Regions from separate parts of the Shewanella baltica genome, predicted to be linked through region 2. Evidence: predicted binding sites of a transcription regulator. Region 2 holds the regulator's gene; the other holds the start of a gene.
The links. Region 2 encodes ArgR, which controls arginine synthesis, uptake and breakdown. Its sites were predicted from a motif close to ANTGAATANNTATTCANT; they were not measured.

Region 1 (16,470 bases), 480 kb from region 2:
GTACTCAACAAGCCAAAACCAACCCCATTGGGAACAAGCCCTTGCAAAAGTTTCCGAGGGTCAAATCACTACACTTGGCGCCTACGAGCGTGATTGGCAATAAAAGGTTAATGAACAGAGCGCCAGATTAACAAAGGACAAGTTATGCATATTTCCCTAGGCCCGCTGTTGTATTGCTGGCAAAAACAACAGGTCAGCGATTTTTATCAGCAAGTCGCCGCGAGTCAAATCCCCTTAGTGTATTTAGGCGAGGCCGTCTGCAGTCGCAGACGCGAACTCAAATGGGGCGATTATCTAGAGCTGGCACAAATGCTCAAGCAGGCGGGTAAAGAAGTGGTGATTTCAACGCTGGCATTAATCGAAGCGCCATCGGAATATACTGAGCTTAAACGCCAAGTCGATAACGGCGAATTTATAGTCGAAGCGAACGATATGGCGGCGGTCTATCTCGCCAACGAGCACAAGCTGCCCTTCGTCTGCGGCGCGAGTATCAATAACTACAATCGCGCCAGTTTAGACATTTTGCAGCGATTTGGGATGCAAAGGTTTGTGATGCCAGTGGAGCTATCAAAGGCTTGGCTTAGCCAAGTGATCCAACAAAAGCCGCCATTTGAAGTAGAGGTCCTCGGCCACGGCTATTTGCCCCTCGCCCATTCTGCACGCTGCTTTACCGCTAGGCACAAACAGCTCACCAAAGATCATTGTGAAACGGTGTGCCGTGAATACAGCAAAGGGCTACTCGCGCAAACCCAAGAGCAGCAGCCTTTGCTCAGGCTCAATGGGATCCAAACTCAATCCGCTAGTTGTTTAGATTTACGCAGTGAAATAACGACAATGGCGCAGATGGGGGTCGATGTGTTTCGGGTATCACCCAGTAGTTTTGACTGCATCACCACAGCCAATGCCTTGGTCGATGCAATTAACACGCCTGAAAATGCTCAAGACTTCTCGATTGGCAGCGATGCGGACCTAGAGAGAACCCAGTGTAACGGCTATTGGTTTGGAGAAGCAGGCCTTGCTGTGCATGCCAATCCTAGCCAGATTCAGAGCCTAAACATGAGCCAGAGCTTAATCTAAGTGAGAATCGGAGCGGGAAACATAATCTGAATTTAAGCCAACGTCGACGTTAACTTAAGGAATGAGTTTAACCAGTGAAGTTTCACTCTTGGCTGGTTCGATCTTGGTTGGAGTGTAACTGGCTGAAAAGTAGCACAGTGGTCCAGCACAATAGACTCCCCAGCCCTATCCATTCCAGTAGGGCTGGCCACCACAAACTAGGACGCGGCAGCTGCAATACCATCTCATGATAAAACGGCCTATCGCCTTCGGTCAAACCTAAATCCAATTGCGGCGCATACAGAAACGTCATCATGCTGCACAGCACAATGAGGGCTAACAACCCAGTCCAGCGACCAAAATGAGACTTGCCGAAAAAAACTAAAGCTAAGTAGAAAATCGCACTTAAGCTTCCCAGATAGAAAAACCATTTCAGCCCTAAAACGTGCAAGTGATACACGTTCACCGGAAATAATCCCACGATCGCTAAAGCTAAAAAAGTGCATGCCAGACTGATAAAAAAGGGATATCCCCAAAAAGATGTCACTTGTTGTAACGAAGACAAACAATAAAAGACGAGACTTAAACTGCCAAAGAACAATCCCCCGTTGAGGATCACAGCAAAAGGAGAATGACCATAAGTCCCCAATTCGCTTAGGGTATGATTTAAAAAATTAAAGCGATGGGATTCGGCGTCGTCAAATCCTAAAACAGTCATCACAATACCGATTAAAAGCCCAAAGATCCCCAGAAAACCAAACTTAATGGCCAGTGTCGAGCCGCCTTTAATCTTAACCTTCTCTACTTTTGCAGTCATGAATACTTGAGTTGGATAGGAATGATACTAACTTACATGGAAATGAGAAGATTTAAAGCGGCGGGTATCCGCTTTATGAATAATATTTTTACTTTCATCGTTATTAGCGACTTTTTAGTCAGCCTCCAAAACATCAAGATGATGAGGAAGATCACTATTATCTCTAAGCAGATTTAACTGCCTGTCGCATAAAAATGTACCGAGCAGCAAAATACACTGAACATAAGCGTGGCATTCTTAAAGCGTGCTTACCCACGCTATATAGAAAGTGTTATCACGACAGTCCGTTTAAATCGCACAAAAAACCAACCGATAGGGCTAAAAGGCTAAAGTTGCTGATGTTTTTTCGTGCAAAAATAACATCTCAATCGTTTTGACTACATCATAATGCAAGCGATTAACCCCTCAGAAACAATAAACCATAACACCATGTTTATAATAATTTTTTATCTGAACCCCCCCGAAAGCATCGACCTAATATCACCGACAACTTAAGTAAAATAACTATGCTGTTTTGCTGCTTATATCAAACTAACTAGCGAATCGTTTTACATAGACAAGCTAAGCGAGTAATCTTCCCCATTCTCGTTTTTGAGTTGAATTTAAATGCACCTTAATTGGCGTCAACAGCGCGTTACGTGCGGCTATTAATTCAAATTTACCATGTACGACTCGTACTTTAAGGTGTACAAAATTGACTACTGAAAATAAAAATCGAAACATTAAGACGATACTCACCTTTATCGTCCCTTCGCTGATCGGTCTGTTGTTATTTATGACCCCTATCAGCTACAACGATGCGATCACTATTCCAATCGCGATTATCTCTAAAGCACTGCAAGGCGCATTGAGCGGCGTGTTAACCCTCATAGTGACGATGATTATCGTGGCTACGGCGCTGGCCTCTTCGCTGTCAAAAGCATTTAAGCCTAAGTTTGTGGCCCAGAATCACTTCCTTAATGCCTTATTAAATGTCAGTCCTTTATGGTTGATCACGCGGATCGTAGGTGCGGTGTTTGTTGTGCTGACCTATTTAGGCTTAGGCCCAGAGGTCATTAACTCCTCAAGCACAGGTGCATTAGTCTTAAACGACTTACTGCCCGTGTTGTTCTCCGTCTTTATCTTTGCGGGTATGTTGTTGCCGCTGCTGCTGAACTTCGGTCTACTCGAACTGTTTGGCACACTGCTAACCAAAATCATGCGCCCCGTGTTCAATCTACCGGGTCGCAGTGCAATTGATTGTATGGCCTCATGGTTAGGTGATGGCAGTGTCGGTATTTTACTGACCAGCAAACAATACGAAGCACGTTTTTATACCCAAAGAGAAGCGGCCGTTATCGGCACAACCTTCTCGGCGGTATCGATTACCTTCAGCCTAGTGGTGATCTCACAGGTTAAATTAGAGCACATGTTTGTGCCCTTCTATTTGACTGTGTGTCTCGCTGGTTTTGCGGCGGCTGTGATTGTACCTAAGTTGCCACCGCTGTCGTGGAAGAAAGACAACTACATAGACGATACCCCACGCATGCCAGATGATGAGCTGATCCCCGCGGGTCACAACGCTTTCTCTTGGGGTTTTGATAAGGCCTTAGAAAAAGCCGCCAGTGCCGGTGGCATCAAAGCCGTTTTGAATGAAGGCGTTAAAAACGTTGTCGATATGGTGTTTGGCATTATCCCTGTGGTAATGGCAATTGGTACGCTAGCGCTGATTATTGCCGAGCACACGCCTATCTTTAACTATCTGGGTATGCCGTTTATTCCATTACTCGAATTGCTGCATATTCCTGAAGCCACTGAAGCCTCTAAAACGATTGTGGTGGGTTTTGCGGATATGTTTATTCCGTCAATTCTGGCCAGCTCAATTGAATCGGATATGACTCGCTTTGTGATTGCGGCCTTGTCTGTGACTCAGTTGATCTACATGAGCGAAGTGGGCGCATTGCTTATCGGCAGTAAAATCCCGGTGAACTTTGTTGAGCTCTTCGTGGTGTTTATTCTACGTACCTTAGTGACACTGCCTGTTATCGCGGGTGTAGCGCATTTATTGTTCTAAAAGCTAACGGCAACAATAGCTCAGCTAAAAGGGGAGTCAGGTTAACTGACTCCCCTTTTTGCACTAACTCATACACGAACTGGCTGATTTGATTATATAGCGTGACTTAATCGTACAATCTCCACTCGACACCACACAACTCACTTTTGGACAAAAATACGTTAGATTTAATGCACTAAAGATGAGTGATAGTACCAACAAAGTTATGGCGACCAGATTAGTTTAGTTTGACCCAGCATATTCATTGACTGATATCCACTCTCACAGGCTTGCCATGACATTCGCTCGTCAACTCGGTGAATAGAAACCTAGGTTTTCTGATCTTATGAACGAGAGCCATGGACGGCGAACTGGCAGTTAAACAGGGACGTTGTTCAAGTCCGTCCTTGGATGCTCGACCGCCCCGTCCATAGGGCGGACGGTCGTCTCGCTAATCACCATGGTTCCACCTTTCGTGCATTCGCGTAATCTGTAGATTTAAAGACATACGTAACATACTTTTGGACCGATATGTGTTGGAGACTAATGTTTGGGACCTGTAATTTTAGTTGTTAGCAGTTTAGCGTTTGCTGATATCCACTCTCACAGGCTTGCCATGGCATTCGCTCGTCGACTCGCAGCCAGTCCGTCCTTGGATGCTCGACCGCCCCGTCCATAGGGCGGACGGTCGTCTCGCCAATCACCATGGCTCACCTTTTGGGCAATAGTGTAACCAGTCTGTATGAAGGAGATACCCAGCAAGCTTTGGGACAAAATCGTGTTAGATTTTTAGCTCGAATTAGTGAATTTCGGATTAACATTTCTATGTGTTTAACGCTTTGCTTTGCGGCGCGCGTTAGCGCGTCCGGTGGAGGCCACGCTTTTTGTGGCCGTAACAAATAACAGCCACTTGTTATATTTCATCGCGAACCTTAACCAAAATTTTTCCTAGTTTATTTTGGCCAGTCCCATCTTGACCACAACCCCAATAATAGTCACCTGGAGCATTCTCAACTATGTCTTGGGTTCCTGTGAACTTAAGTAATGCTGCTAACTCAGGATGGGTTTTGAACTTTTTCAGGACTGCTTCATACATAATGTTGTCCTTAACTTTTTCCCAATCAGTTCTTATGGCTACTTTCCGGCTCCTGCCAAGTTCAGCAGCAATTTTGGGGGTATGGGCTGTTCTGATTCTTTCTTGATACTCTTTACTCTCAAATTTTTGAGCCTGAAAGTAGTGTTCCACTGTGGGCCACCAAACCCCGTCCATCTCAACACCGAACTTTGAGAAGTTACTAAACTCTCCAAACTCATCTGTCTTTGTATAGAAAAAGATCGTCATGCTGACCGATGAAATATAACGCTCGGCTTTGGGGCGAGTGCTTTTTACGCGTCCCGCCGCGCTTTCCAGCGGCAACAACAGCCGCTTGTTAAATCTCGCCACGCTGATACTCCAAATACTTTTTAGCTTCATCTTTAGTTATGTCATCAGTTGATTCATTACTAGAAACTGTCTCTAAAATCGATAACCATTCTGATTTTTCAGCTTCAGGAACACCGTTAATTATTCTGTTTACCATCCACAAAGTAAGAACTGTAGGCTTACGCTTCAATGATTCTTTCAAAGCTTTGTGATAATCATTTTTTTCTTCTAAGAAGTGAACCAATGGCCCAGGCGATCCTAACTCTTTGTCATGAGATTCTTCCATGAATCTAAATATCGCTGGAATAGCATCCCTCTTATTTGGAAGCTTTTCAATACGTTCGATAAAGTCATAAAGCATTCCAAGATCTGCTTCATGACATTCATCAAACTTTACTTTGTTTAATTCGATCTCGAAATCCATATCGTACTACCTAAAGAGATTTAACGCCGCCAGCAGCGGCCGAGTGAAACGAGGTCCAGCGACCGTAGGGAGCGATGCTGGCTGGCCTTGTTATGAGCTTTTGCTAGTGCCACAACAAATTATTCTTATAGTTCGCAGGAGGTTTTCCATCAGTAGTTAACCCTAAGTAGTAATAAAAACTCACCATTTTACCGCCAATGTCGGCGGAACCAACAAAATACCAATGATCTGTATAAGACACTAAACCGAAGTGTGAGCTATGAGAAGCCTCTGAAACTTTAATTTCAGCCCCCTTAAGAAGAGACGCAACATCCGTTCCGCGAGGACAGGATTTGAAGCCATGGTTTTCATATAGCTCGTTTACGGGTAAGCCTTTCGTAAACATTGCATTATTATCAACAGTGCAAATGAAAGCGTTCTTTTCTAAATGCTTTATGCCTATGTCACCTTCAAATTGAGAACTATCTGAAACATTTTTTATGGTTGTGCAACCAACCAAGAGAATTATCAGGCTACAAATTAGTAAGTTATTCATATGGCTCATAACGCCCGCCACACACGCGAGCAACTTGTTGCGAGTCGAGCGCCGAAGGCGCGTTGTGCTGGCGATTGTTATAAGCAACCTAATGATTAACTTGCATTAAAATTAAAAATTTTATTAATGAGGTAAAAAATCAAGCCGTAGCTTAGAAAAGCCAAAACTCCGATGCTAGCCAAAAATGAAATTACATTCAAATAACCTATTTGCTCAATAGGTACATTTTGATCATGCTCAAAACCAAACCACAAACCAACGATGTTGAGCAATAAAACAAATGAGAAACTCGCAATACCAACCCCAAGTGTATAGATGAACTGCTTAATAAGTGGGCTATTAATTTGAAATTTCACATCACTTCCAGTTGCTCATAACGCTTTACTCAGCGGCTGCGTTAGCAGTCCGATGAAGTAACTTGTGTACGCCCAGCATGGGCATGAACTAATGAGGTGAAAGTCCTCTGTAGGAAGATCACCGTTCAATAACATGCTGTTATTAAACGTTAACTACTAGCGAATGGCAAGGGCTTATCCGCGAGGATTGGTTTGAAGGAAGCCGCTAGCAAATTTGCGAGCTGATGAACAAGAACATCATATGAGGCGTAGGCTAGAGGTGAGTTGGCACAAGACGACGAAACCACGTGATCTAATGGCCACCGTAAATGATGCAGCAGTGCAAAGAAAGTTCATGCTCTTATCTGGGGAGATCTGTTTAACACGCGATCGGTCATTAACCAGTCAGGCTCTGGTTTATAAGTGCCTTGGCTTTTCAGTGTCATCGACAGAAAAGAGCGAACCAGATGAAAACCGATAGCGCATGACGGGGCAACTCGGCATGTGATTAAGCAGAAGTCAGCAGACGGCATAGTAGCCCAACGCCCATCGTAATGGATGGGACATGGTGAAGGCCTGAACATTTAGAAGAAGGAGGAGTCTTGTCAAACTTGTTGATACCCACTACGTCGCCAGACGATTACTATCAGCAGCGTATTGATATGCAACCGGCCTTCAACAGCGATTTATTCCAACAACTGCTTCAGCCTGAGAATCTACACCGAGCTTGGCGACAGATTAAAGCCAATAATGGGGCGGCTGGTATCGATGGCATGACCATCGAAGCCTTCCCGCTTTGGGTGCAGCAAGGCGGTTGGCAACAGTGTAAATCTCAACTTGAGTTAGGTGAATATCAACCCTCAGCAGTCAGACGCGTAGAGATCGACAAACCCGATGGCGGTAAACGCAAACTGGGTATCCCTAACGTCATTGATCGTGTGATACAGCAATCAATTGCTCAAATTCTCACGCCGTTGTTTGACCCTTCCTTCTCGGCCAATAGCTTCGGCTTTAGACCGAATAGGAATGCCAAACAAGCAGTCTTGCAAGTCAGGGATATCATCAAACATAAACGCAAATTTGCCGTCGATGTTGATCTGTCCAAGTTCTTTGATCGAGTAAATCATGATCTCTTAATGACTCAGTTAAGGAGCAAGGTACAGGATAAGCGTCTGCTGGCGCTTATTGGTAAATACCTGCGTGCTGGCGTGATGATCAACGACCAATTTGAAGCAAGCTTCGAAGGTGTACCTCAGGGCGGCCCACTCTCACCATTACTATCAAACATCATGTTGGATAGTCTGGATAAAGAGCTGGAAAGCAGAGGGCATCACTTCGCCCGCTACGCGGATGACTTTATCATCTTGGTCAAGTCTCAACGAGCGGGCGAACGTGTCCTCAAGAGTATTACTCGCTATCTTGCCACTAAGCTAAAACTGGTTGTTAACGAACAGAAAAGCCAAGTGGTTAAGGTAGGCCAAAGCAAGTTCCTAGGGTTTACCTTTAACCGCGGAAAGATCCAGTGGCATGTCAAAACACTGCACATCTTCAAACAAAAGATAAGACGACTGACAAACCGCAATTGGGGCGTTAGCATGGGATATCAATTGTTTAAAGTACGGCAATACATGCAAGGCTGGATCAACTACTTTGGCATAGCCAACGCTTATCAAGGGTGTGTCGATTTAGACCATTGGATCCGTCGTCGAGTACGTATGTGCTACTGGCGTCAATGGCGAAAGCCACGGACTAAGGTACAAAACTTACTTAAACGTGGCGTCAGGATCCAAGCTGCCGTTGCTTGTGGGATCACAAGTAAAGGCCCATGGCGGAGCTCGAAAACACCAGGAATACAGCAAGCGCTGAGTAATGAGTATCTTAAGAAAGCAGGATTGTATTCACTGAGAGATGGATGGATCGCGGTTCACTATCCGAACCAGAAAACAGGTTAGGCGTTCTAAATGAACCGCCCTGTGCGGAGCCGCATGCAGGGTGGTGTGGGGGCTGGAGGCTAGATACCTCCGGCTACCCGATTAAGGCCCTGGCTACGCAAATATGCTGACAGAGTCTCGTAATTATTTAGATGATCTTCTGAATAGGCAGGCAAAATATACAGCCCTAGACTAGCGATCAATTCGAACATTTCCAAACAATCCTTCTGATTTTTATATTTAAAGTGAATTGTCCAGTTGTCCTCGAACCAAAGTTCAACACCTAAACGCACAAATACTAAATTGGTTGCATAAACAACATCAAACAGGTTTGCAACATATAAGCCTAAGTCATCACTGCCAATAAAACGCGAAAACTGCAACTTTTGCTTAGTATTGCGGCCAATGTACTTATATTTAATCGGTTTTTCCAACTCAACAAGCTGTGTCAAAAACCTTTTGATGATTCCGTTCCAAGCTCTTATCTGATCATCTGTTGCATCAGCAATAATACTTAAAGAGTCAGATTCATATAGCCAATGATCAAATACTGTCACCGAAGCACAGCTAAAATCCTCTGCGGTACAATCTTCGTTGTACTTCAACAGAAATGAGAACTTTCTAGAAAGTTCTTCATTTTCATTTTTAGACAGATTACGGAAATTTCTCATTATGGCCTTAACTCCGCAAACACGCGACCAATACCGGAATTCTCATTTTGTGCGAATATCTTCTCGCACAAAACGAAGCGGAGAGTATTGGATCGCCGTGCTTTGCCTTGTTATAAGCTTCTTGGTTGATGTACATATTTAGACCGTTCTTGCTCAGGGATGACATGTTTAACCATTTCTTCTTCACATGCGCCGAAAGAGTGAAAATTATCACGACCCTGCCTTAAAGTAATTGAGTGATTAGGGCCGGACGGTTCATCCACATCATCTATATCCTGCCCATCATCTTCCCAAAAGCAAATTGGACATATTAAATAGTTTCCACGTTCTGCCAAAGAGATGTAATCACAACAAGGACATTGCTCACGCGGAGTAGGATCTTCAGGTTCATACCACTCAATCGGCTTATTTTTGAAGATACTGACTATTTTGCTGAACATTACAGTGCCTTATAACATTTTATTAGTGCGCATGCGCGTTTACCTCATTAGACCAGTAAAAACGCGCACAGTTAACTATATGTATTAAAAAGAACTTATCAGTTATTTATCAAATACACCATCTGGAAAAATGCGCATGCGCGTTTTCCAAACCTATTAACTAATTTTGGAAAAGTATATGCAAATGATTTTAAAGGGTTTTGTTAAGTTTTGACTGGATAAACGCGCAAACTCATGAGTTTAAAAACACTCAAAAGCATCTAAATTTAAATACGACTGTATACCTATGCATTGTTAGTCACTTTACGGTAGAGCCAAACATTAGGCCAATAGATGAGATTTTGTAGGGCAACTCGTTAGTCCTTTTTCGATTCACTAAACAAGTGCGGGGCAATAGCTTTTTAGCTGAACGAGCAGCGATAGGGTTAGTGAGGATTGGCATTGTTGCACCTGTGACCTTCTAAAACAGGATGTTTTAGTAGAGCCCTCAGGGACGCTTCTTGTTAAATGCAAGGGCGGCGAGTCACATGGGAAACAATGACAATTCATGCTGCAAACTGACAACAAAGTTATCTTGCTTTAAGGCAGAAGTGAGTTAAATCAACCTGTCGGTTCTAATTGCTTCCTGATGTGAATCTTGACAGGTTCAGTCTAGGCTAATCCACCTTTTGTCATCTGCATGTCATCTAAACTTCATCATTCAGTCAAAGCCCCTCACTAAGCTCATATTCGTTAACAGCCTAATGGGGTGAATACGAGATGACAGGATTTAATTTCAAGGAATTTGAAACAACAGCGCAGGGACAGATAAATGACCCCAGCCTTTCACCTCCTATCTTTAACCGCTCGACGCAAACACCTACATCAGTTCCGACAGCTTCACCAACATCCTCAAATCGTTTCAATTCAGCTTCTTTTACCCCATCCGCATTAACTTCAGATCAGACGGCTTCACCCCTTACCCCAAGCATCACAGTTAACGCCCTCTGGCTATCGGATATCCATTTAGGCTGTAAGGATTGCAAGGCCGACTACCTGCTAAGTTTGCTTGAAACCGTGCGTTGTCAGCACTTGTATCTGGTCGGTGACATAGTCGATTTATGGGCGCTGAAACGTAAGCTGCATTGGCCCGATAGCCACAATAAGGTGCTACAAAAATTCATTGAACTGGCACAAAACGGCACCCAAGTGATTTATCTGCCGGGCAACCACGACGAACTGATCAAACCCTATGCCGAACTAAGCCTGTGGAATATCAAAATTGCCCGCCAACATATTCACCACGGGATTGGCGGCCATAAATTGTTGATGCTCCACGGGGATCAGTTTGATGCCGATGTGTGTGTCGGTCGCTTCTACGCCATATTGGGCGACCATTTATATGACTTATTGCTGTTCCTTAATCGCAATCTCCACAGCCTTCGGGAACGCTTAGGTTATCCCTATTGGTCACTGGCAAGTTACATCAAATCCAAAGTGGGTAAGGCTCAAGCCGCTATCGGACATTATCGCCAAGCGGTGCTCAACTATGCCCAGCATTTCGATGTTGACGGCGTGATCTGCGGCCATATCCATCAGCCAGAACTCTCGACTCACCCCAGAGCAGCACAATACTGCACGCCCCAAAGTACGCCTGAGCAGCGGCAGATCATCTACGCCAACGACGGTGACTGGGTCGAAAACTGTAGCTTAATCACAGAAACCCTTAACGGTGAATTACAGCTGTGTCGCTGGAATGAACAAACGCTCAATCTCGATATTCTCAGCAGCATAGCGTTAGTGCAACAGCCGCCTGAGGCGCACAAAAACAAACAACAAAAAACGGCAGCGCAGCAAATGCCAAACACAAATACCGGCGAAACTCGCCCAAGGGATGTTGCCTAACACTATGAATCAAATAAATAACATGAATCATCAATCAGATAACGCTATGGAACACAATGACCAGACGCTAAACAGCAACCTTAACCATAATAACCATGCTGTGCAGCCACCAGCGCTTAAGGCGAAGAGCATGATTTTTACCGTTGATAATATGGTTGAACAAAATCTGCCTTCTATCAACGACAAACCTTGGCTCGCTAAACCCGCCAAGGCCATGCTGCGTTACCTGCTCAATGAAAAACAATGCAACGATATCGCCAATCAATATGCCTATTTACAGGGCGTGGACTTTGTCGAGCAAGTGCTGGCGAGTTTCGACTTTAGCTTTACTGTGCCCGCCAACGAGATAGCAAACATTCCCTGTGAAGGCCGAGTGGTGATCTTCGCCAACCATCCCATAGGTTCGCTCGATGGCTTAGCGTTGATCAAACTGATCAGTGAAATTCGCCCTGATATCAAAGTGGTCGCCAACGAACTCTTGATGGCACTGGAACCGTTGCACTCAATCTTACTGCCAGTGCGCAATATGACGGGCGGCACACCGAAACAGCATTTAGAAAAAATCCACCAGCACCTGCGTAACGAAGGCGCTGTGCTGATTTTCCCGTCGGGCGAAGTTTCGCGCCTTCGCCCTAACGGCGTGCGTGATACCCAGTGGCACTCTGGCTTTTTAAAGATGGCGATTTCCTGTAATGCGCCCTTACTGCCGATATTTCTAGATGCCAAAAACTCTGCGACCTTCTACGGCGCATCTATGATTTACAAGCCACTCGCCACACTGCTGTTGGTGAAGGAAATGTTCAAGCAGACCAAACGCAATATGCCGATCCGCATTGGCGAGCTTATTCCCAATGAAGCCGTGCGCTCGATGGACTTTCCACTCAAGACCAAGATAAAACTACTTAAAAATCACTTGTATCGTATCGGCAAAGATAAAGATCCGCTGTTTATCACCCAAAGTGCTATCGCCCACCCTGAATCGCGCCGCGAACTGCAAGCGGCGCTGCAGCAATGCGAACTGCTAGGGGAAACGCAAGATAACAAGTTGATTTATCTATACCAGCACCACGACAGCAATCCTATCATGCGGGAAATTGGTCGCCTGAGGGAAATCGCCTTTCGCGCCGTGGGTGAGGGGTCGGGCAAACGCCGCGATATCGACAAATACGATTCCTACTACCAGCACTTAGTGCTGTGGGATAAAGAGCAATTTGAAATTGTCGGTGCCTACCGTTTTGCCAGTGGCGACAAAGTCTTAGAAAAATACGGCGAAAACGCCCTCTACAGCCAATCGCTGTTTCAATACGCCGACAGCTTTATGCCCTTCGTGAAGCAAGGCTTAGAACTTGGCCGTAGTTTTGTGCAGCCTAAATATTGGGGCAAACGCAGCTTAGATTATCTGTGGTTTGGCATAGGCGCTTATCTCGCCAAACACCCTGAATACCGTTACCTATTTGGCCCAGTGTCTATCAGCAATCAACTGCCCGGCAGCGCCAGAGAAATGCTCGTGCACTTTTACTCGCGGGAATTTGCGCCTGCGCAGCAGATGGCGGTTTCCATGTCGCCCTTTGGTTTATCCAAATCCCAAAAAGCCAAGTTAGATGATTTGTATTTCTCCGAGGATTATCAGAGCAACTTCAAGCAACTCAAACAAGTGCTCGCGAGTATGGGCGCCGCCGTGCCGACGCTCTACAAGCAATATGGTGAGCTGTGTAAGGCTGATGGGGTTAAGTTTCTCGCCTTTGGTATCGATGCCGACTTTGGCGATTGTATCGATGGCTTAGTGCTGGTGGACACCCACAAACTGAAAAGCAAAAAGTATCAACGCTACATAGGCGCGCACTTGCCCGAATCGGAGCGGATGCCAATCACAGCGGATGATGAGCCAGAGGCCTAAGATCTTTGCGTTAAAACTTTGTAATGGGTGTTGGCTAAACATGCACCACTCTGTTATAAGTAACTGTAATGCAGCGCATTAACAGAGTGCATCCTAGGATGCACAAGCTTAACAGGGGATCATCATGCCGATCATTATCGCCGATATTATGAGTACCCGAGTCGTCACGGTTGAAATGGACGACCGATTGACTGTGGCGAAGGAAATCTTCGACCAAGCGAACTTTCATCACTTGTTGGTCGTCGATGAGTATCAACTTGAAGGCGTGTTATCGGAGCGGGATCTATTGCGCGCGATTAGCCCGAACTTGGGCAGTAGCGCCGAAACAGCAAGAGACTTAGAAACCCTGCAAAAACGTGTGCATCAAGTGATGACCCGTAATCCGGTTACCGTTGCGCCTCACATCAATTTAGATACAGCAACCCGCATCTTGTTAGACAATGATATAGGCTGTTTGCCGGTGTTAGAAGACGGTAAATTGGTTGGGATTGTCACTTGGAAAGACTTACTGCGGGCCTATTGTGAATACCGGGCACAAAATCAAAGCGAGTGCTAATCCTAAGACTGCACTCGCTTTTGTTTACAATAACTCAGTTCAAATCACTCAGCTTGCCTAGCTTAAATCGCCCAACCACCCATATAGAACACCACTAAACCTAAGGTAATGGCGAGCACGCCTACTTTCAGTTTGCGCCATTCACCACTACAGATACGGCCGACAACTAGGGTCACAAAGCCCAGCATAATACCTGTGACGATATTACAACTTAAGATGATAAACACAGCGCAGGTTAAGCCTGCCATGGCATCGACTTTATCGTCAAAATCAAGTTTTGCTACGTTACTCAGCATCAACAAACCCACGTACATCAAAGCAGGTGCTGTCGCATAGGCTGGCACTAAATAGCTTAATGGCGCTAAAAACATCATCAATAGAAACAGTACGCCCACGATCGTCGCAGTTAAACCTGTCTTACCGCCCGCCGCAGTACCCGCCGCCGACTCGATATACACAGCCGCTGGTGCGCCGCCCACTAAACCCGCCACCATGCTGCTGACCGAGTCTGAGGTTAAGGCTTTGCCGCCGCCGACAATATTGTCGTCTTTATCGAGCAAATTCGCTTGGCCAGCCACAGCACGGATGGTGCCGGTCGCATCGAAAATCGCCGTCATCACTAACGCTAATACGATAGGCAATACCACAGGATTAAAGGCGCCCATGATATCGAGCTGACCAATCAGTGAATGCTCTGAGGTTAAATCAGGCAAGGCAAACAAACCTTGGTATTTCACGCTCGGATCGAACACTAAACCAAATACCGATAACGCGATAATCACCAACAGAATACCGCCAGGTACACCACGGCGCTCTAAACCAATAGTTGCCGCTAAACCTAGAATAGTAGCAATAACAGGTAGGCTATTAATGTCGCCCAACTTCACCGGTAAGCCTGCGCTATTAGCCACAATCAATTGCACGCTGTTAGTCGCAATCAAGAGTAAAAACAAGCCGATACCTATGCCAGTACCGTGGGCAATGCCCTTAGGTAAATTAGCCAGCACCCACTGACGAATACCCGTCACGCTCACAAGCGTGAAAGTCACGCCCATTAGGAAAATCGCACCTAAGGTAACCGGAATCGACATGCCCTGACCGAGCACTAAGCTAAAGGCAGTAAAGGCGGTGAGCGAAATCGCGCAGCCAATCGCCATAGGTAAATTTGCCCATAAACCCATGAGCAAAGAACCAAATGAAGCAATTAAACAGGTGGCGATAAACACGGCACCAGGATCAAATCCCGCTTGGCCTAACATGTTTGGCACCACAATCACTGAGTAGACCATAGCGAGGAAAGTCGTCAATCCCGCAATCACTTCTTGGCGAACTGTGCTGCCACGTTGTTGAATAGAAAAATAACGGTCCAGAAACGAACCAGAGGGTACGGCTGTTGAACTCAATTGCTCAGACATAATGTTGTTATACCTTGTGATCTCTTAAAATGGGGTCGGTACCAATTACCCTAAAACGCAATTGGCGACGCTGGCTGCGGCAGATTAGAGCCCCAAATCCATCAGACTTGGGTGAGAGATCCACATCATTTTCCTACTGTGGGAAAAATCCATGATCTGCAAGCAGTGATGCTTCGCGATGATTAACAAGCCATTAATCATGTAGACGCAGCCGTTGTTGGCCGCGGATGATACTGGAATCTCCCAAAGATAGCTAAGACATCACCTGCACTTCGATAAAAAATTAGCGGCAAAAGCCGAAATCAGTTGTTCAAAAACCGCCCAACCCTAGGCAATAACTGCCCATTGAACTCACATTAATCACCACCAAAGTCTGCCAGAGCAGCGCTAAGCTTACGCCCTTAAAAAGTTTTCATAATCTTTCATATATTGTCAAACCCCATTCATCACAGCAAGCAAGTCCATTCATATCTCCCCTCTATAGTGCTCCTATCAAAAATCGCTTTCGATCGGAGTCGAGCCCAATGACAAAGCCAAACATACAAACACCTACATCAGAGAAATCCACGCGCAAAAGTGAATTAAAAGCGCTCGGGTTCATCATCTTTTTACTCTTCCCCGCGCTCACTATCGCAGGGATCAGTATTTACGGCTTCATCATTTGGATGATCCAAGCCTTCGGCGGCGTTGTCGGCCACTAACTTATATCTATTTACCATATAGTTACTTTTTGAGGACGCGATTATGAAGTGGTTAACCAACCTCTGGCGCACACTGAACAAACCCACCAAAGCGCTGACCTTAGGCGCCGTCAGCATCAGCGCTTTTATCATGGGTATCATCTTCTGGGGCGGATTTAATACTGCACTCGAAGCCACCAATACCGAAGCTTTTTGTATTAGTTGCCACAGTATGGAAAGCAAACCCTACCAAGAGCTGCAGGAAACTGTGCATTGGTCGAATCACTCTGGCGTTCGCGCCACCTGCCCCGATTGCCACGTGCCCCATAACTGGAGCCGTAAAATCGCCCGTAAGATGGAAGCCTCGCACGACG
Region 2 (16,470 bases):
CAGTGAAATCATCGAGTAGTTAAGTGCTAAGTCTTTGCTTTCGAGACGTTTGATATAACGCATCATCTCGGTTTCGCTTTGATAGCGATTGAAGGTTGGGTGGCTTAAAATCGCATCTTGACGCACGAGTGCAGCAGGAATCGATTGGCTACCTTGGCTCACGATTTGCGCGTCTAACGCGGCAACATCTAAACCATGGCCAGCGCCTAAGATCACATCAAACAGCGCGTCGATATCTGTGCGCAATGTGGTTTCGTCTAAGCTCACGCCCACAGTGCCGTCGGCATCGAAACGTAGGTTCATTTCAGCAGCCAGTGCACGTGCATTAACAGCAGCAACATCTAAGCCTTTGGTGCTGATGGTATCAAACCAAGTGCTGTTGACTAAGCTCACGCCCTTCGCTTGCAAACCTGCCGCTAAAATATCGGCAAAACGGTTAATGCGTGACGCGATAGTTTTCAGGCCATCTGGGCCGTGGAATACGGCGTAGAAAGACGCCATGTTCGCTAATAAAATTTGTGCAGTACAAATGTTTGAGTTGGCTTTTTCGCGGCGAATATGTTGCTCGCGAGTTTGCATCGCCATACGCAGAGCGCGGTTACCACGGGCGTCTTTTGACACACCAATGATACGGCCAGGCATAGAACGTTTGTGCTCGTCACGGGCAACGAAGAAAGCCGCGTGTGGACCACCAAAGCCCATTGGTACGCCGAAACGCTGTGCACTACCAAATACCACATCGGCGCCCATAGAGCCCGGTGATTTCAGTAATACCAAAGACATAATGTCGGCGGCCACAGTCACAATCACATTCTTCGCACGCAGGGTTGCGAATAATTCGGTGAAGTCAGTGATTTGACCGAAACGGTTAGTATATTGGAACAAAGCACCAAACAGCTCGTAGTTAACGGCTTCGCTTGCAGGACCAACCACCACTTCAAAACCAAAACACTCAGCGCGGGTTTTCACTACGTCTAAGGTTTGCGGGAACACATCATCGGCAACGAAGAAGATATTGGCTTTTTTCGCTTTAGAAACACGCTTTGCCAGCGCCATCGCTTCGGCAGCAGCGGTTGCTTCATCTAGTAAAGAAGCAGAAGCCAAATCTAAACCCGTTAAGTCCATCGACACTTGTTGGAAGTTTAGAATGGCTTCTAAACGGCCTTGGGCGATTTCTGGCTGATATGGCGTGTAAGCCGTGTACCAACCTGGGTTTTCAAATACGTTACGCAGGATCACGTTTGGCACTTGTGTGCCGTAGTAACCCATACCTATGTAGCTCTTAAATACTTGGTTTTGGTCCGCTAAACCACGAATGTAGGCAATGCCTTCGGCTTCGCCGCAGGAATCACCAATGCTCAGGTCTTGGCTTAAACGGATCGACTCAGGCACGATTTGCGCGGTCAGATCTTCCAGTGACTCAGCACCAACAAAATTCAGCATCGCTTGCTGTTGGTTACTATCTGGGCCGATATGACGACGTAAGAATAAATCGTGCTGTTCTAACTGAGTAAGGGTTTGCTTGGTCATGATAAACCTTGTTCCAGATTTGCCGAAATTCAGAACTGTAGGGTACTGATTAACGGGCTGTTGTTATGTCAATCTTGCGCTAAAACAAACGAAGCCCCTCAGGGCTTCGTTAGCGTCGACGATTAATCTTCGTCGATTACAGCTTGGTAGCCTTCGGCATCCAGCAGGGCGTCGACTTCTGATTCGTCAGAAGGCATTACGCGGAAGAACCAGCCTTCGCCGTAAGCGCTGCTGTTAACGAGTTCTGGAGAATCTTCCAGCGCTTCGTTCACGGCAATCACTTCGCCAGAAATTGGGGCATAAATGTCAGACGCCGCTTTTACTGATTCAGCTACAGCACAGTCTTCACCCGCAGTTACAGTGTCGCCAACTTCTGGGAGTTCAACGAAAACCATGTCACCTAACAGCTCTTGGGCATGTTCAGTGATACCTACTGTGTAGCTGCCGTCTTCTTCCTTGCGGATCCATTCGTGTGAAGAGGCGTATTTCAGTTCTGTCGGAATATTGCTCATTGTTCTTGTTCCTTGTTCCGTTTTTTTAAAATGCTTGTTTACCGTTGCGCACAAAGTTTGGCGCTACTACTCTAACAGCCACACGTTTTTTACGCATTTCGACTTCCGCCGTATCCCCAATTGAGTTAGGAACACGCGCCATCGCAATAGAATAGCCCAATGTTGGCGAGAAAGTACCGCTGGTAATCACGCCTTGGTGCTCAACACCGGCTGAGTCGGTGAAAAATACTGGCATATCATGGCGTAACACGCCCTTTTCTTCCATCACTAGACCAACAAGTTTGTCGGTTCCGGCATCGCGAAGTGTTTCGAGGGCTTTACGGCCGATGAAGTCACGGTCGCTCGGTTCCCATGCGATGGTCCAGCCCATGTTGGCGGCCAATGGGTTGATGGTTTCGTCCATGTCTAAGCCGTAAAGATTCATGCCGGCTTCGAGACGCAGTGTGTCACGGGCACCGAGACCACAAGGTTTAACACCTTGATCTAACAATGCTTGCCACATGGCCTCTGCTTCGTTTTCTGGGACGATAATTTCGTAGCCTGCTTCGCCTGTGTAACCCGTAGTCGCAATAAACAGAGAACCGGCTTGCTTACCGAAGAAAGGTTTCATGCCTTCGATGGCGGCGTTTTGCTCGGCACTGAACACGGCTGCGGCTTTCGCTTTAGCGTTAGGACCTTGAACGGCGATCATCGCCAGCTCTGGACGCTCAGTCACAGTGACATCAAAACCTTGGGATTGCTTGGCGATCCAAGCGAGATCTTTTTCGCGGGTCGCTGAGTTCACTACCACGCGGTAGTTAGTGTCAGTGAGATAGTAAGTGATGAGGTCGTCGATGACGCCAGCATTTTCGTCTAACATGCCGCCGTATAAGGCTTTACCTGGAACTTTAAGCTTAGCCACATCGTTTGCCAGCAACTTACGCAGAAATGCACAAGCGTCGTTACCAATCACATCAACCACTGTCATGTGGGAAACGTCGAACATACCCGCGTCTTGACGCACGGCATTGTGTTCTTCGATTTGTGAGCCATAGTTGAGAGGCATGTCCCAACCGTGGAAGTCGACCATCTTAGCGTTTGATTCTAAGTGCTTGTTAAACAGAATAGTTTTGTTAGCCATTGTTATCCCTTTTTTGCGGCCTTTTTCAGGTCTCTGCCTAGTGTAGGGTGTAGATACTAGGGTCTAAAATGCGGCGAAATTATACCTTGCGTCACAAATTTGTATACAGGAGATTTTTCTAATCCGAAGTCAGTGCCATTAGATTTTCTCATCTTTAACATGTAATTTTTTTACATGCGAAGACCAGATTTGCGCAGCTTGCAGTCAATATGCTGATATTAGCGGCAATTCTGATCACATTAGCGCAACCGAGGCTAACGACATAACTTAGGCAGCGCCGACTTATTGCCCATGGCCTGTTGTATGAACACTGTTTTCAGCCCAGCGACATTATCAACCAGATTTAAGCCCAGATCGCGGATCGCTTTTTTAAGCGGATTCGTCCCTTCGAATAAGCGTTTAAAGCCTTCCATCGCCGCAATCATCTCCATTGCATCGGCTTTACGCCAACGTTCCAGTGCGCGCAGCTGGGCATAATCGCCGATATCTTTACCCGCTTGCTGTAATTCGCTGATGACTTCGATGATGCTGGCCGCATCTAAAAAGCCAAGGTTCACCCCTTGGCCCGCCAGCGGATGGATAGTGTGGGCGGCGTCGCCTGCCAACACTAAACGGTGGCGGGCAAAATGGCGGGCGTAGCGCATCCGTAATGGAAAGGCTTGGCGCTCGCTTTCCAGCTGACAAATCCCCAAACGACCGTCAAAAGCCGCGGTTAAGTTGCGCTCGAATTGCACTTTGTCCATTGCTAATAATTCATTGGCGCGCTCGGGCGGCACCGACCAGACGATGGAGCAGAGATTGTCTTCATACAAAGGTAAAAATGCTAACGGGCCGTCCTTTAAAAACACTTGGCGGGCGGTGGCAAGGTGCGGCATTTCGGTGCGGATCGTCGCGACGATTGCGTGGTGGCCGTAATCCCAAAATGTCAGCGGGATCTTACATTGCTCACGCACCCAAGAGTTGGCGCCATCGGCGGCGATCACCAAGGCGGCACTTACGTTGTCGCCATTGGCGAGGGTCAGCCAAGCTTCGCGCTCGCCAAAGGCAATGCGTTCTAAGCGTTGGTTTTCAATATGAGTGATATTGTCAAACTCACCGACGCGTTTCGCCAGCGCAAAGCTAATGGCATCGTTTTCGATAATCGCGCCGAGACTGGTTTCGCTGATGCTGTTGGCGTCAAAGGCAATTTTGCCGAAACCGTCTTTATCCCACACCGCCATTTTTTGATAAGGCGTGGCACGGGAAGTGTCTAAATAAGTCCATGCACCTAAGTTTTCTAACAAGCGCTGACTCGCCTTATTGATGGCGCTCACCCGTAAACGCGGCTCGCCGACAACGGCATCCGTGTGGCCCGCATCGATAACGACGACATTAAGATTGGCCTGTGCCAATCCAATCGCGGTGGCGAGTCCCACCATGCCGCCACCCACAATGGCGATGTCATAGGCTTGTGAACTTAACATGGGTACATCCTTTTCGCGTTGCGATACCAGTAATGAAAAGCGAGTTATTTCCAGCCCATCGCCTTTTGAGCAACGGGGGTTTTAAGTGGCGGAAACCAAGATAATAAGCGCAAGCCTAAGTTACGACCCAGCGCCATCGGCCAGTATTGGTTTGAAAAGCCACGGACTAAAAATTCGATATTCCGGATAGTGCTGTTTCTGTCGTGCTCGCGGGCATTGAGATAAGCATGGGTCACGGCGGCGGAGCCGATATCATCACCCTGATCTAGCGCCGTTTTGAGCACCTCAAGTAAGCTCACTACATCCCGCAGGCCTAAGTTAAATCCTTGCCCCGCAATTGGATGCAGCGTCTGCGCCGCATTGCCAATAAACACACATCTGTGATGAATTGGCCTTGGCATATACGACAAATTAAGCGGATACGCATGGCGCGCGCTGACATCGATAAACGTGCCCGCACGATAACCAAAGGCCTGCTGCAGCGCCGCTAAAAATTCCGTTTTAGGCGCGGTTTGCATCTGTTTAGCCCGTGCATCATCGAGCGCCCACACCAGGGATAAGCGAGGTTGACCTTGGCTATCGCCCATAGGCAACAACGCTAAGGGACCCGTTTGGGTAAAGCGCTCATAGGCCCAATGTTGATGCGGCTTGTCGGTTTGAATATTGGCAATAATCGCGGTTTGCTCAAAAGCCACTTGGGTCACGGGCAAAGCAAAACTGCTGCGCACTTTGGATTGCAGACCATCGGCGGCGACCACGAGTTTTGCTTTAAGGCGCTCGCCCGTGTCGAGCACTAAGGTGTGGCCTTCAACGGCGGGTTCCACTTGGGCAAGCTTGGCGGGGCAATAGAGTTTTACCTCGCTCTTATTCAACTCGTTAAACAACACTTGGCCGACACGCTCAAGCTCGACCACTTGGCCTAAGGCCTCTAAATGAAACTGCGCGGCATTGAGTTCTGTCATGCCAAAGTGGCCGCGATCCGATACATGGATATTTTCAATCGCCGTGCCCAAATGGGCGAGCTTTGGCCAGAGGCCTAAACGGGATAATTCGAAAATAGAACCATGGGCGATAGCGATGGAGCGAGCATCGAATCCGGGATGTTGTTTATCAGGAAGGTGCGCCTCGATTAAGGCGATGGAAAGCGGCCTAGCTGCGGATAAAGAAAGACGCGCGAGAGCCAACGCGAGCGTCGCCCCCGCCATCGCACCGCCTACAATCGCGATGTCGACGTGTTGAACTGAAGTATCCATGTGATTTGTGGCCGTCATGGGGATCTCATTCAAGCTTTGGCATTTCACTAATGCCATTAAACATCAGTGCTATGCACTCAAAAACACCAGTGCTATGGATTCAAAGGCAGGTTTGCCCGCCTTTGATATCAAATGAAGCCACTACTGCGTTAACTTATTAAGCATTTAACCTAAGCATTAAACCTAAGCGCTAAACAATCGCGGTAAATTAATGCACCACCGCAGTATCGTCAGTCTCGCCAAGCGGGATCTCAGGGCCAAACTCCGAGTAACACATAATGGCGGCGATGCGCACAAACTCGAGTAGTTCAGTGTAAGCGGCTTCGGATTCTTCATCGTCGGCAACATCAAATTCGACTTGGGCAATTTCCGCCAAGTCTTTGATCACTTCACGCACTTCTGCCGAGGCTTGATTCAGTTTCGGCTGAATAATTGCCATGCCAGTCAAAAAGCTTTGGGTCCAAAGGGACAAGGCTTCAACACGTTGGCTGAGCGGCTCTTCTTCTTCGGGCAACAACGGCATGAAACCAAATTCAAAATCCACTAAACGCGCGACAGAATCATTAAACAAATCACACACTAATTGGTGCAACTGCGCTGGCAAAGGTTGACCATCGTTCATCAAGTCAAATAAAGGCTTGATCCAAGTGTCGCCAGTTTGCGCTACACCACCGCAAATTAAACCGACTAAAGCACCGTGAACTTCTACCGGATGTTGGCCGATTTCAGCCGCATCTAAGGCGAGTTTTAAGCTGTCGATACGTAACGAAGGAGGGGTTGCCATGTCAGATCCCAATAAGATTTTTCCAGCAGCAATGCTAGCAGAGATAAAGACTTGAACCAATACTGAATCCCAATAATGGCGAAATCGGCCACACCCTGATAAAAAATTATCCAACTGCTCACACAAACAGCAAACAAAACCGCCAAAGACCAATCCATTTGCGGCTTACCTTGCACTTTTAATATCAGCCCTATATAGTCCGCCCTAAGAGGCTAACGAAAGGATCACCCGCGACATGAGTAACAGTGCTGTTGAAATTACCCTACTTGGGCGCACCTACTCTATCGCTTGCCCGAAAGGTCAAGAGGATGCCTTACGTACGGTAGCGTTGGGAGTTGAACAACAACTCACAGCGTTAAAAACCCGAACCAATAGCCTAAGCCGCGAAGAAATTGCCATTATGGCGGCGCTGAATATTGGACACGAGTTGTTCCAAGAAAAGCAAAAAAATAAGCATTACATGCAACAGATGGACGACAGGATCAGCTTGCTGCAGTCGACCCTCGAAAATGCCTTAGTTGAGCGTTCAACTAAATAGATTTAAACTGTGCGCCTTGGTGATTTAACACCATTTGAGTTAAACCGACTGACGCACAGTGAATGGCTAAACTGGCTTATCTAAATAAACCAATGTTTTAGCGATTCAATACCGTTTTGCTCCCTGGGATGCATGCCAACTGGTAATGTCCCTGTGCCGATAATTTTTATCTCAGGGTGAATGCTTTACTGACATTGTGCATGCTCGGCTTGTACCGAGAAGCCTTAGGAGGTAATCATTTACCCGCCTTGAACCTACGGTTCAAGGGCTACACCGGTAGCGGCATTCTGGGGAGCATCTTAATTTATGTCTACATCCTCCAAACTTTCTCATTTCCCCCCAAAAAGCGACACGGCGCACCTTGCCGTAGAGGTTGCTGCTGTTGGTGAAATGACTGATGTCGCAAGCCATGCGGCAAATATCGCCATTCATACGCAAGAAAGCCGCAATCAGTTACGCAAAAGCATTCGTACCGCCCGCAAATCCCTTTCAGAAAGCGAGCAAACCCAAGCAAGCTTAAGCGCCAGCCAACGAATGCTCGATGCATTGCAGGCCCAAAATGCGCAACATGTGGCGCTTTATCTCACCCACGATGGCGAACTCGCCACGCCGCCGCTGATCGCTGCGCTGTGGCAATTGGGTATTCACACCTATCTGCCAAGGTTGCATCCCTTCAATGCTGGGCAACTGTTATTCCTGCATTACAGTGCTGATACCCCGATGCAGGCGAATCAATTCGGCATCTTAGAACCTAAGTTAGATGTGCGCGCCATTATCCCAGTAACTGAGCTAGATGTGGTTATCACGCCCTTAGTGGCGTTTGATTTAATGGGGAATCGCATGGGCATGGGCGGCGGTTATTACGATAGGACGCTGGCAAACTGGCAGCTTAAAGGTAAACCTTTGCCTATGGGTTATGCCCACGACTGTCAGCAAGTTGTGAGTTTACCCTGCGAGCATTGGGATGTGCCTTTGCCATTCATCATCACCCCAAGTCGCGTACTGACGTTCTAAGCCACTGGCTGTTTTCGAAAAATCAAATGACTATTTTAACTGGCGACCGCCGTCGACATTATGGCAACGACCTGTGACGTAGCGGCTATTAAGTAGGTAGTCCACGAGTTCGATAATCTCCGCATTCCCCGCCTCTTTCGGCAACAGCGCTTTGGCTAAGGTTTTTTGCTGATAGGCGGCGTCATCACCCGTATTAAATAGGATCATCGCCGGCGCAATCGAATTCACTTTCACCTCGGGCGCAAATTTGGCGGCAAAGGATAGCGTCATATTGTGCAGCGCGGCTTTACTGGCGGCATAGGCTATGTGCTTCTGACTGCCCTTCTCTGCCACGTAATCGGTAATATGAATCACATCACTGCCGCCGATTTCATCGCAAGCAGCGACACGTAGCTGCGCCTCTAAGGCCAAGTTCAACTGATAGGGCACGCTCACATGCACTTGCATCATCCGCTGCAGCACTTCGCTCGGCGCAAAAGTGTTACTCTTTAAAGGCTCATTCGTAGTAAGAACAGGATCAGGCAGCCAGTCCGAAGCATTGTGAATAATGGCGCGAATTTGAGGCAGTTGAGTTAACTCATCAATTAAGGCTTGCACTTGGCCATCGTCATAAAAATCGCAGGGATACAGAGTCGCACCTAAAGCGTTCAGCTCATCAATGCTATCGTAATGGCTGCGATAAGTACCAATCACCTGCTGACCTTGGGCGAGAAAATGTTTGGCTAAGGCGTAACCTATGCGTTTACCCACGCCTGTGATTATGATGGGAGATGTCATACCTATCCTTTTGAGTCGTTATTTGTCAGGCTTTACCTTGTTCACTTAAAAGCAAGCAATCAAGTTAACCTTATGAATAACCAAGATGTTACTGTACTCATTTGAATTTAACCTAACAAAAAGCCAAATGAGGCGCGGATTCAATTTAAAATCAGCGTTGATCTAAAATCAGCTGCGATCTAAAACCCTTTAATCTGCGTATAGGTTATAAGAAACCAAGCTTAAGTGCACAAGCCAAGAGCTTAGACCAAGTATTGTGATCAAGTCATCAGAGGTGGACCCGATGGAACTGCGGATTTTTTATGATGGTAACTGTCCATTATGTAGCGCCGAAATGCGTCAACTGAAAGCGCGCGATCCCAACAACTTGATTGCGCTTGAGGATTTAAATGCATCCGACTTTAGTGAACGTTTCAGCCATATCGATAAAGACTACGCCAATACTATTCTCCATGGTGAAACCGCAAAGGGCGAAGTGTTACTCGGGTTAGATGTCACCTGTAAAGCGTGGGCACTGACAGGCACACGTGCTTGGATCCAACTGTTACGCCTGCCCGTGATAAAAACTGTGGCCGATTGGACTTATCTGCGCTTTGCAAAACACAGATACCGAATATCCTATTTACTGACTGGCAAAGCCCGCTGCGACGATAACTGCCAAATTCCCACCAAACGCCGCTGAATGAGCTTTAGAAAGTGTAAAACGCAGGCATAAAAAAACGGAGCTCAATGGCTCCGTTTTTTAATTCGTCATAATCTAAAAAGATTATCCGAAAGATTATTTAACGAAATCAACACCTAGTTTGATATCGCCTTTCAGCGTATCTAACATAGAATCACGAGCGTTAGCTTCGAATGCACTCACTTCACCGTAAGGCAGTACTTTTTCAATACCGTTTTTGCCTAACAGCACAGGTTGTGCGAAGAACTCTGCGTGCTCGCTGCCGCCGTCAACATAGGCGCATTCAACGATGTTAGCTTCGCCTTGCAGACCACGAACCAAAGACAGGCCGAAACGGCAAGCCGCTTGACCCATAGACAGAGTCGCGCTACCGCCACCGGCTTTAGCTTCAACCACTTCTGTACCCGCGTTTTGAATACGAGTCGTCATCGTTGCCACTTCTTCGTCAGTGAAAGTCACGCCTTCAACTTGAGACAGTAATGGCAGAATGGTCACGCCGCTGTGGCCGCCGATCACATTGACTTTAACGTCAGCAACATTCAGGCCTTTTAATTCGGCGATGAAGGTTTCAGAACGGATCACGTCTAATGTCGTGATACCGAACAGACGGTTCTTATCATAAACACCCGCTTTCTTCATCACTTCTGCAGCGATAGCGACAGTGGTGTTGACTGGGTTAGTGATAATGCCAACCAAAGCCGTAGGGCAAGTTGCCGCTACTTTTTCGATCAGGTTGCGAACGATACCAGCATTGATATTGAACAGATCTGAACGATCCATACCAGGCTTACGCGCAACACCAGCAGAAATTAGAACAACGTCAGCACCCACTAGGGCAGGCGTTGGATCTTCACCAGCAAAACCTTTGATTTCAACAGCAGTAGGGATGTGGCTCAAGTCAACCGCAACACCCGGAGTAACCGGTGCGATATCATATAGAGACAAATGTGAACCCGCAGGCAGTTGAGTTTTTAACAGTAGGGCAAGAGCCTGGCCGATACCACCAGCAGCACCAAGTACAGCAACTTTCATAGTTATCTCCGTTATTTCTCGGATATGTGTGACATGGATCTAATTTACGTTGGCGTCACATTACTGGAATGTCACAACAATTTCAATTATCCCTTAGTCGTGGGACAAAAGAATTCCGGAATAAGTTAGAAGCAATGTAGAACAATTACTCAAATTGGTATTTTTAAGCCCCCAGCAAACGCTTAACCACAGGGGATTAGTGAATTTTTATTCAACCAATCTGGTTATTTGTTGACAATTTTTCTAAAAATATTCAAAATGGGCCTGTTTTTTTGAATAACGAATAATAATATTATGCAAACGACCAAGAATCAGGATGACCTTGTTAGAATTTTTAAGTCGATTTTAAAAGAAGAGCGCTTTGGCTCTCAAAGTGAAATCGTCACCGCCTTGCAAGCTGAAGGCTTTGGTAATATTAACCAATCAAAAGTATCACGCATGCTCAGCAAGTTCGGCGCAGTGCGGACTCGCAACGCTAAGCAAGAGATGGTGTATTGCTTGCCGGCCGAATTAGGCGTACCCACCGCGGGTAGCCCGCTGAAGAATTTGGTACTCGACGTCGATCATAACCAAGCAATGATTGTCGTGCGAACTAGCCCAGGTGCCGCGCAGCTGATTGCCCGTTTATTGGATTCTATCGGTAAACCAGAAGGCATTTTGGGCACGATTGCCGGTGATGACACTATCTTTATTTGTCCATCGAGCATCCAAGATATCGCCGATACCTTAGAAACCATCAAATCTTTATTCAATTACGCAGAATAAAAAAACAGGTCAGCTTGCTGACCTGTTCTATTTCATCTGTGCGCATTTCTGTCCAATCTTGCGCTGATTATTTGGCCATTGTCCCGATTACGTTACACATTTAAGCCAATCTCGCGCGCACCGATGTTTATACGCTAAGGTCAGTAAGCCACACTGATGCGCTGATTTGCGTGAGTGCCCTGTTCGGCCTCATCTAACATGGCTTTAGCGTAATCCGTAACAGAAATGCGGCTGCGACCATTAGCATCGGTAAAGAAGCTGTCGCCACCAAGGCGATATGGGCCTTCACTCTCGCCAGGATAAATCTCAGCGGCGGGGCTCACAAAGGTCCAATTAATTGCAGTTTGCGCCGCACGGAATACCTGCAAAGCTTCACCCTGAGCTAACGCCTCATCTTTATATGCAGCGGGGAAATCTGGGCTAGAAACCAGAGTCACACCCGGTGCCACTTCTAAGCTCCCTGCGCCACCAACCCACAATAAACGTGGCACCTTAGCGTTAGGCAGCACATCCAGTAAATGCTGAACCGTACTCGCCACTAGGTCATGATTTTGTTGTGCGCGGCCACCAACAGCGGCAATGACAACATCTACGCCAGCAAAGGTTTGCGCAACTAATGGCTGCTCTAAATCCACAGCATGCACAGCCACATCAGTAGCGGATAACTTGCTCGGATCACGCACTAGCGCTGTTACTTGGTGCCCACGGCTCAATGCTTCTTTTAAAATTGCACCACCAATCCAACCTGTTGCACCTAAAATTGCGATTTTCATTTCGTTAACTCTCTCTGATGACTTACATTGAAGCCAGTTTACTTGCAGTGGTTCCCGTGATAAACATCAATAAATGAGCATGATTGTTTCAGTTTGAGGTACTAATATGGATAAAATTGCCGCAATACGCAGTTTCGTCGAAGTGGCAAACTGTGGCAGCTTTACCAAAGCTGCCGAGCATTTAGACCTCAGCCGCCTGCAGGTGTCCCGCCATATTCAAGAAGTGGAGCAGTGGTTGAGTTTACGCTTACTACACCGTACCACCCGCAGCGTCAGCCTGACTTTGCAAGGCGAAGAAGCGCTGCAATTTTGCCAGCGGATATTAAGTGAAGTCGCCGCCATGGAAAGCCGCGCCCACAGCCATAACAGTGAACTGGTGGGCAGTATTCGTATCGCCACACCAATTGGCCTTGGACAGCACAGCCTGTTTGATGTTGTCGATCGCTTTATTAAAATTCACCCTAAGGTCAGCATTCAGCTGGTGATGTCAGACAGTTTTGCCCAATTAGTGGATGAGCGAGTCGATGTGGCGCTGCGCTACACCGAGCAGCCCGATGAGAATTTGATTGCCCGCCGTTTAATGACCATAGATGCCGTGATCTGCGCTGCGCCGAGTTACCTTGATAGCAACACACCACTTGTCGAGCCCATAGATCTACTGGCTCACAACTGCCTGATACACTCGGCGCAACAAAATTGGCCTTTCCTGAAAGAGCTGCAAGCCGAGCACGTGAAAGTCACAGGCAATCTTAAAGCTAACGACATGGGCGTATTGGTGAGTGCGGCGCTGCGGGGACATGGCATAGTGCGCTTGCCATGCGACTTAGCCAATCAATACCTTGCCAGCGGCCAGCTCAAAGAAGTGTTACCCGACTTTACGACGCCAGGCCAAACCCTATGGGCGGTGTACTTATCCCACAGTTATCAGCAAAATCTGGTGCGCGCCTTTATCGATTTCACTGCCCAGCAATGGCAACTCGATATCAAAAAATGGCTCCCTGCGCATTAGCATAAAAAACGCACTTAGGCGTTAGCGTAAGTGCGTGTTAATTGATGCTGAATCTGCGCAGATATCGAAAGCTTATTCGTCGAATTGCAGCATAAAATCCAATGCGGGGGCAAAGAAGGATGAGCCTGTCATCGCCTTGGTGAAATGCATCAAGTGATCATGGTTACCTTCGCCATCACCAAACATCATGCTATGCAGCATTTTTTCAAAATGCTCAGGCGTACGGCAGTTAGAGATAAACATTAATCCCTGCTCTTTTAGTGAACCATAGGGCATGCTCTGGCGCAGGATTTCCATCGACTGACCATTCGCATCTTTAAGATTCACCCGCTTGATATGGCTGGTCAGTGGCTTATCTTCTGACTCATACTCGATATTATCTTGCTTAGTGCGACCGATAATATCTTCTTGTTTTTTAACCGGCAATCTATGCCATTTACTCAAGTTATGGGCATACTTTTGCACGTGAATATAGCTGCCGCCCCTAAACTCAGGATCTTCATCACCAACCAGAGCGACTTCTTGACGGTGACGCCCCTTAGGATTTTCGGTGCCATCGACAAAGCCGGTTAAATCGCGGCTATCCATAAATCGAAAACCCCGTTCTTCATCGACTAGTTCCACTAAATCTTCAAACATTTGGCTGATTTCATTAGCGACTAAATGCAGAATATCGTAACGATCGCAGCGGATATGCACGAACAAATCATATTCAATTGCCGGTGCTTCACGGCTGCCGACTTGCATCGCAGGGAAAGGCTTAAGCATTTCAGGACGCGCATTAGGATAGAGGCTATCCCAATAGTTAGCGCCAATCCCTACAAAACCATTGAATGCACTGTCAGAATACTGATCTGTCAGCTCATAAATATACTGCGCAACGTTGGCAAGACAGGGACGTAATTGTGACTCTACATTGTCATTGGCATTAAACATCAAATAGACACTGTGTAAGTTCCCCTCTGCACACACACCCAACTGTTCACGCGGCATATTTTGTATATCCATTTGGTTATCACCCTTTTTCTAAATTCATTTTCGGCAATATTATCCGCAACTTTACCTGAAAATGACATTAACTAACGCACAGTTTGTTCTGGTTTATCATGATAATGCTCATTACGCAGCGTTATCGCGCCCAAGATCCCTAAATGTAAAAATTGACGAGACTGTAAAAGTCTCGTCAATCAGTTTAATCGAATAAATGAAGCAAAGCTTACTCTGCCTCAAGCTTACCTTAGCGTGGCGCTGAAGTTAATAACCCGCGGCATGACCATCCTTGCGGCTCTCAGAAGCCGCACGATACACGCCCGTTTCAGCATTAAATCCAATGGCTTGATAGCCGCCAAAATCGCCAAGGCCGTCACGCAGCACATGACCTTTCTTGATAAGCTCACGGCGCGTTTCCACAGGGAAGCCCGATTCCAGACTGACGTAGCCGCCGTCATTCATCACTTCGCCGGTGGGCTCAGTTGAACCCATATGCAAAATTCTGGGGGCATCGCCCGCTTCTTGCAAGTTCATTTTAAAATCAATCAGGTTCATTAGAATCTGCGCGTGCATCTGTGGTTGAGTCGCGCCGCCCATCACCCCAAAGCTGAGCCAAGGTTTACCGTCTTTGGTCACAAAAGCGGGAATGATGGTATGAAATGGACGCTTGCCCGGTGCGTAGGTATTAAAACGCCCCTCAGTTAAATCAAACATTTGCCCACGGTCTTGCAGCACAAAACCGAGATCCGGCGGCGTCATTCCTGAACCCATACCACGGTAGTTACTTTGAATGAGTGACACCATGTTGCCGTCTTTGTCGGCGGTGGTCAGGTATACAGTATCGCCATGTTGTAACGCAGGATTACCCGCATCAACACTCTTGGCCGCTTTATTGGGATCGATTAACTTAGCGCGATCATAATTGTATTGCTGCGAAATCAAATCGTTAACCGGCACTTTATTAAAGGCCATGTCGGCATAAAACTTAGCTCTGTCGGCAAAGGCGAGTTTTTTGGCTTCAACAAATAAATGCACATATTCGGGGCTATTAAAGCCCATAGCAGCCACATTAAAGGGTTCCATGGTTTTTAAGATTTGTAGCGCCGCAATGCCTTGACCATTGGGCGGCAGTTCCCATACATCGTAACCACGGTAGTTCACCGAAACCGGATCTATCCATTCGCTAGTATGGCTCGCTAAGTCATCATAACTTAAATAACCACCTTGGGATTTCATGTACTTATCGATACTTTTGGCGATATCGCCTTTATAGAAAGCATCGCGGCCACCCTTGGCAATTTTCTCATAGGTATTAGCAAGCGCTGGGTTTTTAAAGATTTCGCCCACCGCTGGCATCTTGCCATTAGGCATATAGGTTTCTTTAAAACCGGGGAATTTAGCGAGTTTTTTACCACTCCCCTCAAGGTAATAGGCGATGAGTTCGGACACAGGGAAACCATCACGGGCGTAATGGATTGCGGGCGCAAGATTATCGGCCATCGCTAATTTGCCGAACTTATTATGCAGTTCATACCAGCCATCCACAGCGCCGGGCACAGAAACAGGCAAGGGTCCAAGCGGCGGTAAATAGTCTAAGCCGAGAGATTTAAGCTTTTCTAAACTTAAGGATTTTGGACTGCGGCCCGAAGCGTTAAGACCATAGAGGCGTTTATCTTTCGCGCTCCAGACGATGGCAAATAAGTCACCACCAACACCCGAACCCGTTGGTTCGACTAACCCTAGCATGGCATTCGCGGCAATCGCCGCATCGACCGCACTACCGCCCTGCTTGAGTATATCAATAGCGACTTGTGTGGCGAGTGGTTGACTGGTCGCCGCCATTCCATGGGTGGCATACACTTCTGAGCGCGTCGCAAAGGCTTTACCCGTGATCCTATCCATGGCCATCACTCCTGAAGACGATATTGCCGTCGCCACTGTCACTAAGGTACAAATTGATTTTATTGTTTTTATCATAATTCCTCCCACTCTGGAGAAATTAAGGTAACAAGGATGGTCGAAAATATCACCAACCAATACCGCATAGGCCTAAGTTAAACGTAAGCAAAAATGTCGTACTTTAGTTGGTGATAGCTTATCGCCGTAGCATTAATACCTGACCGCTTAGATTTGCTCTGCACAATATTAATATGCCTAAGATTCAAATAGCACCAGCGAGTGCGGCTCTGTCGTTACCCCGACTTTTTGGCCGATAGTGAGCTGCATCA

Region 1: DYH48_RS03875 (YjiH family protein) is a predicted target of ArgR. The motif match lies at 2,469-2,486, and genes of this name have one in related genera.

The regions. Positions count from the first base shown of each region.
Region 1 is NZ_UGYM01000002.1:860,612-877,081, reverse strand. It holds gene ubiU (ubiquinone anaerobic biosynthesis protein UbiU) at 1-103, shown strand, start outside; gene DYH48_RS03885 (U32 family peptidase) at 145-1,077, shown strand; gene DYH48_RS03880 (DUF998 domain-containing protein) at 1,160-1,873, opposite strand; gene DYH48_RS03875 (YjiH family protein) at 2,568-3,926, shown strand; gene ybiA (riboflavin biosynthesis intermediates N-glycosidase) at 4,819-5,349, opposite strand; gene DYH48_RS03865 (hypothetical protein) at 5,336-5,752, opposite strand; gene DYH48_RS03860 (hypothetical protein) at 5,856-6,296, opposite strand; gene DYH48_RS03855 (hypothetical protein) at 6,383-6,643, opposite strand; gene ltrA (group II intron reverse transcriptase/maturase) at 7,225-8,574, shown strand; gene DYH48_RS03845 (hypothetical protein) at 8,634-9,224, opposite strand; gene DYH48_RS03840 (CPCC family cysteine-rich protein) at 9,335-9,664, opposite strand; gene DYH48_RS03835 (UDP-2,3-diacylglucosamine diphosphatase) at 10,424-11,548, shown strand; gene olsF (bifunctional ornithine lipid synthase OlsF) at 11,679-13,445, shown strand; gene DYH48_RS03825 (CBS domain-containing protein) at 13,570-14,001, shown strand; gene DYH48_RS03820 (NCS2 family permease) at 14,064-15,416, opposite strand; gene torE (trimethylamine N-oxide reductase system protein TorE) at 15,941-16,117, shown strand; gene torC (pentaheme c-type cytochrome TorC) at 16,161-16,470, shown strand, end outside.
Region 2 is NZ_UGYM01000002.1:375,939-392,408, reverse strand. It holds gene gcvP (aminomethyl-transferring glycine dehydrogenase) at 1-1,530, opposite strand, end outside; gene gcvH (glycine cleavage system protein GcvH) at 1,653-2,042, opposite strand; gene gcvT (glycine cleavage system aminomethyltransferase GcvT) at 2,068-3,162, opposite strand; gene DYH48_RS01760 (FAD-dependent monooxygenase) at 3,417-4,625, opposite strand; gene ubiH (2-octaprenyl-6-methoxyphenyl hydroxylase) at 4,670-5,896, opposite strand; gene DYH48_RS01750 (UPF0149 family protein) at 6,087-6,662, opposite strand; gene DYH48_RS01745 (cell division protein ZapA) at 6,898-7,200, shown strand; RNA gene ssrS (6S RNA) at 7,318-7,498, shown strand; gene DYH48_RS01735 (5-formyltetrahydrofolate cyclo-ligase) at 7,507-8,214, shown strand; gene folM (dihydromonapterin reductase) at 8,245-8,991, opposite strand; gene DYH48_RS01725 (thiol-disulfide oxidoreductase DCC family protein) at 9,275-9,673, shown strand; gene mdh (malate dehydrogenase) at 9,770-10,705, opposite strand; gene argR (transcriptional regulator ArgR) at 11,000-11,470, shown strand; gene DYH48_RS01710 (NAD(P)-dependent oxidoreductase) at 11,611-12,243, opposite strand; gene DYH48_RS01705 (LysR family transcriptional regulator) at 12,350-13,252, shown strand; gene DYH48_RS01700 (Dyp-type peroxidase) at 13,325-14,260, opposite strand; gene ggt (gamma-glutamyltransferase) at 14,507-16,219, opposite strand; gene DYH48_RS01690 (ABC transporter ATP-binding protein) at 16,397-16,470, opposite strand, start outside.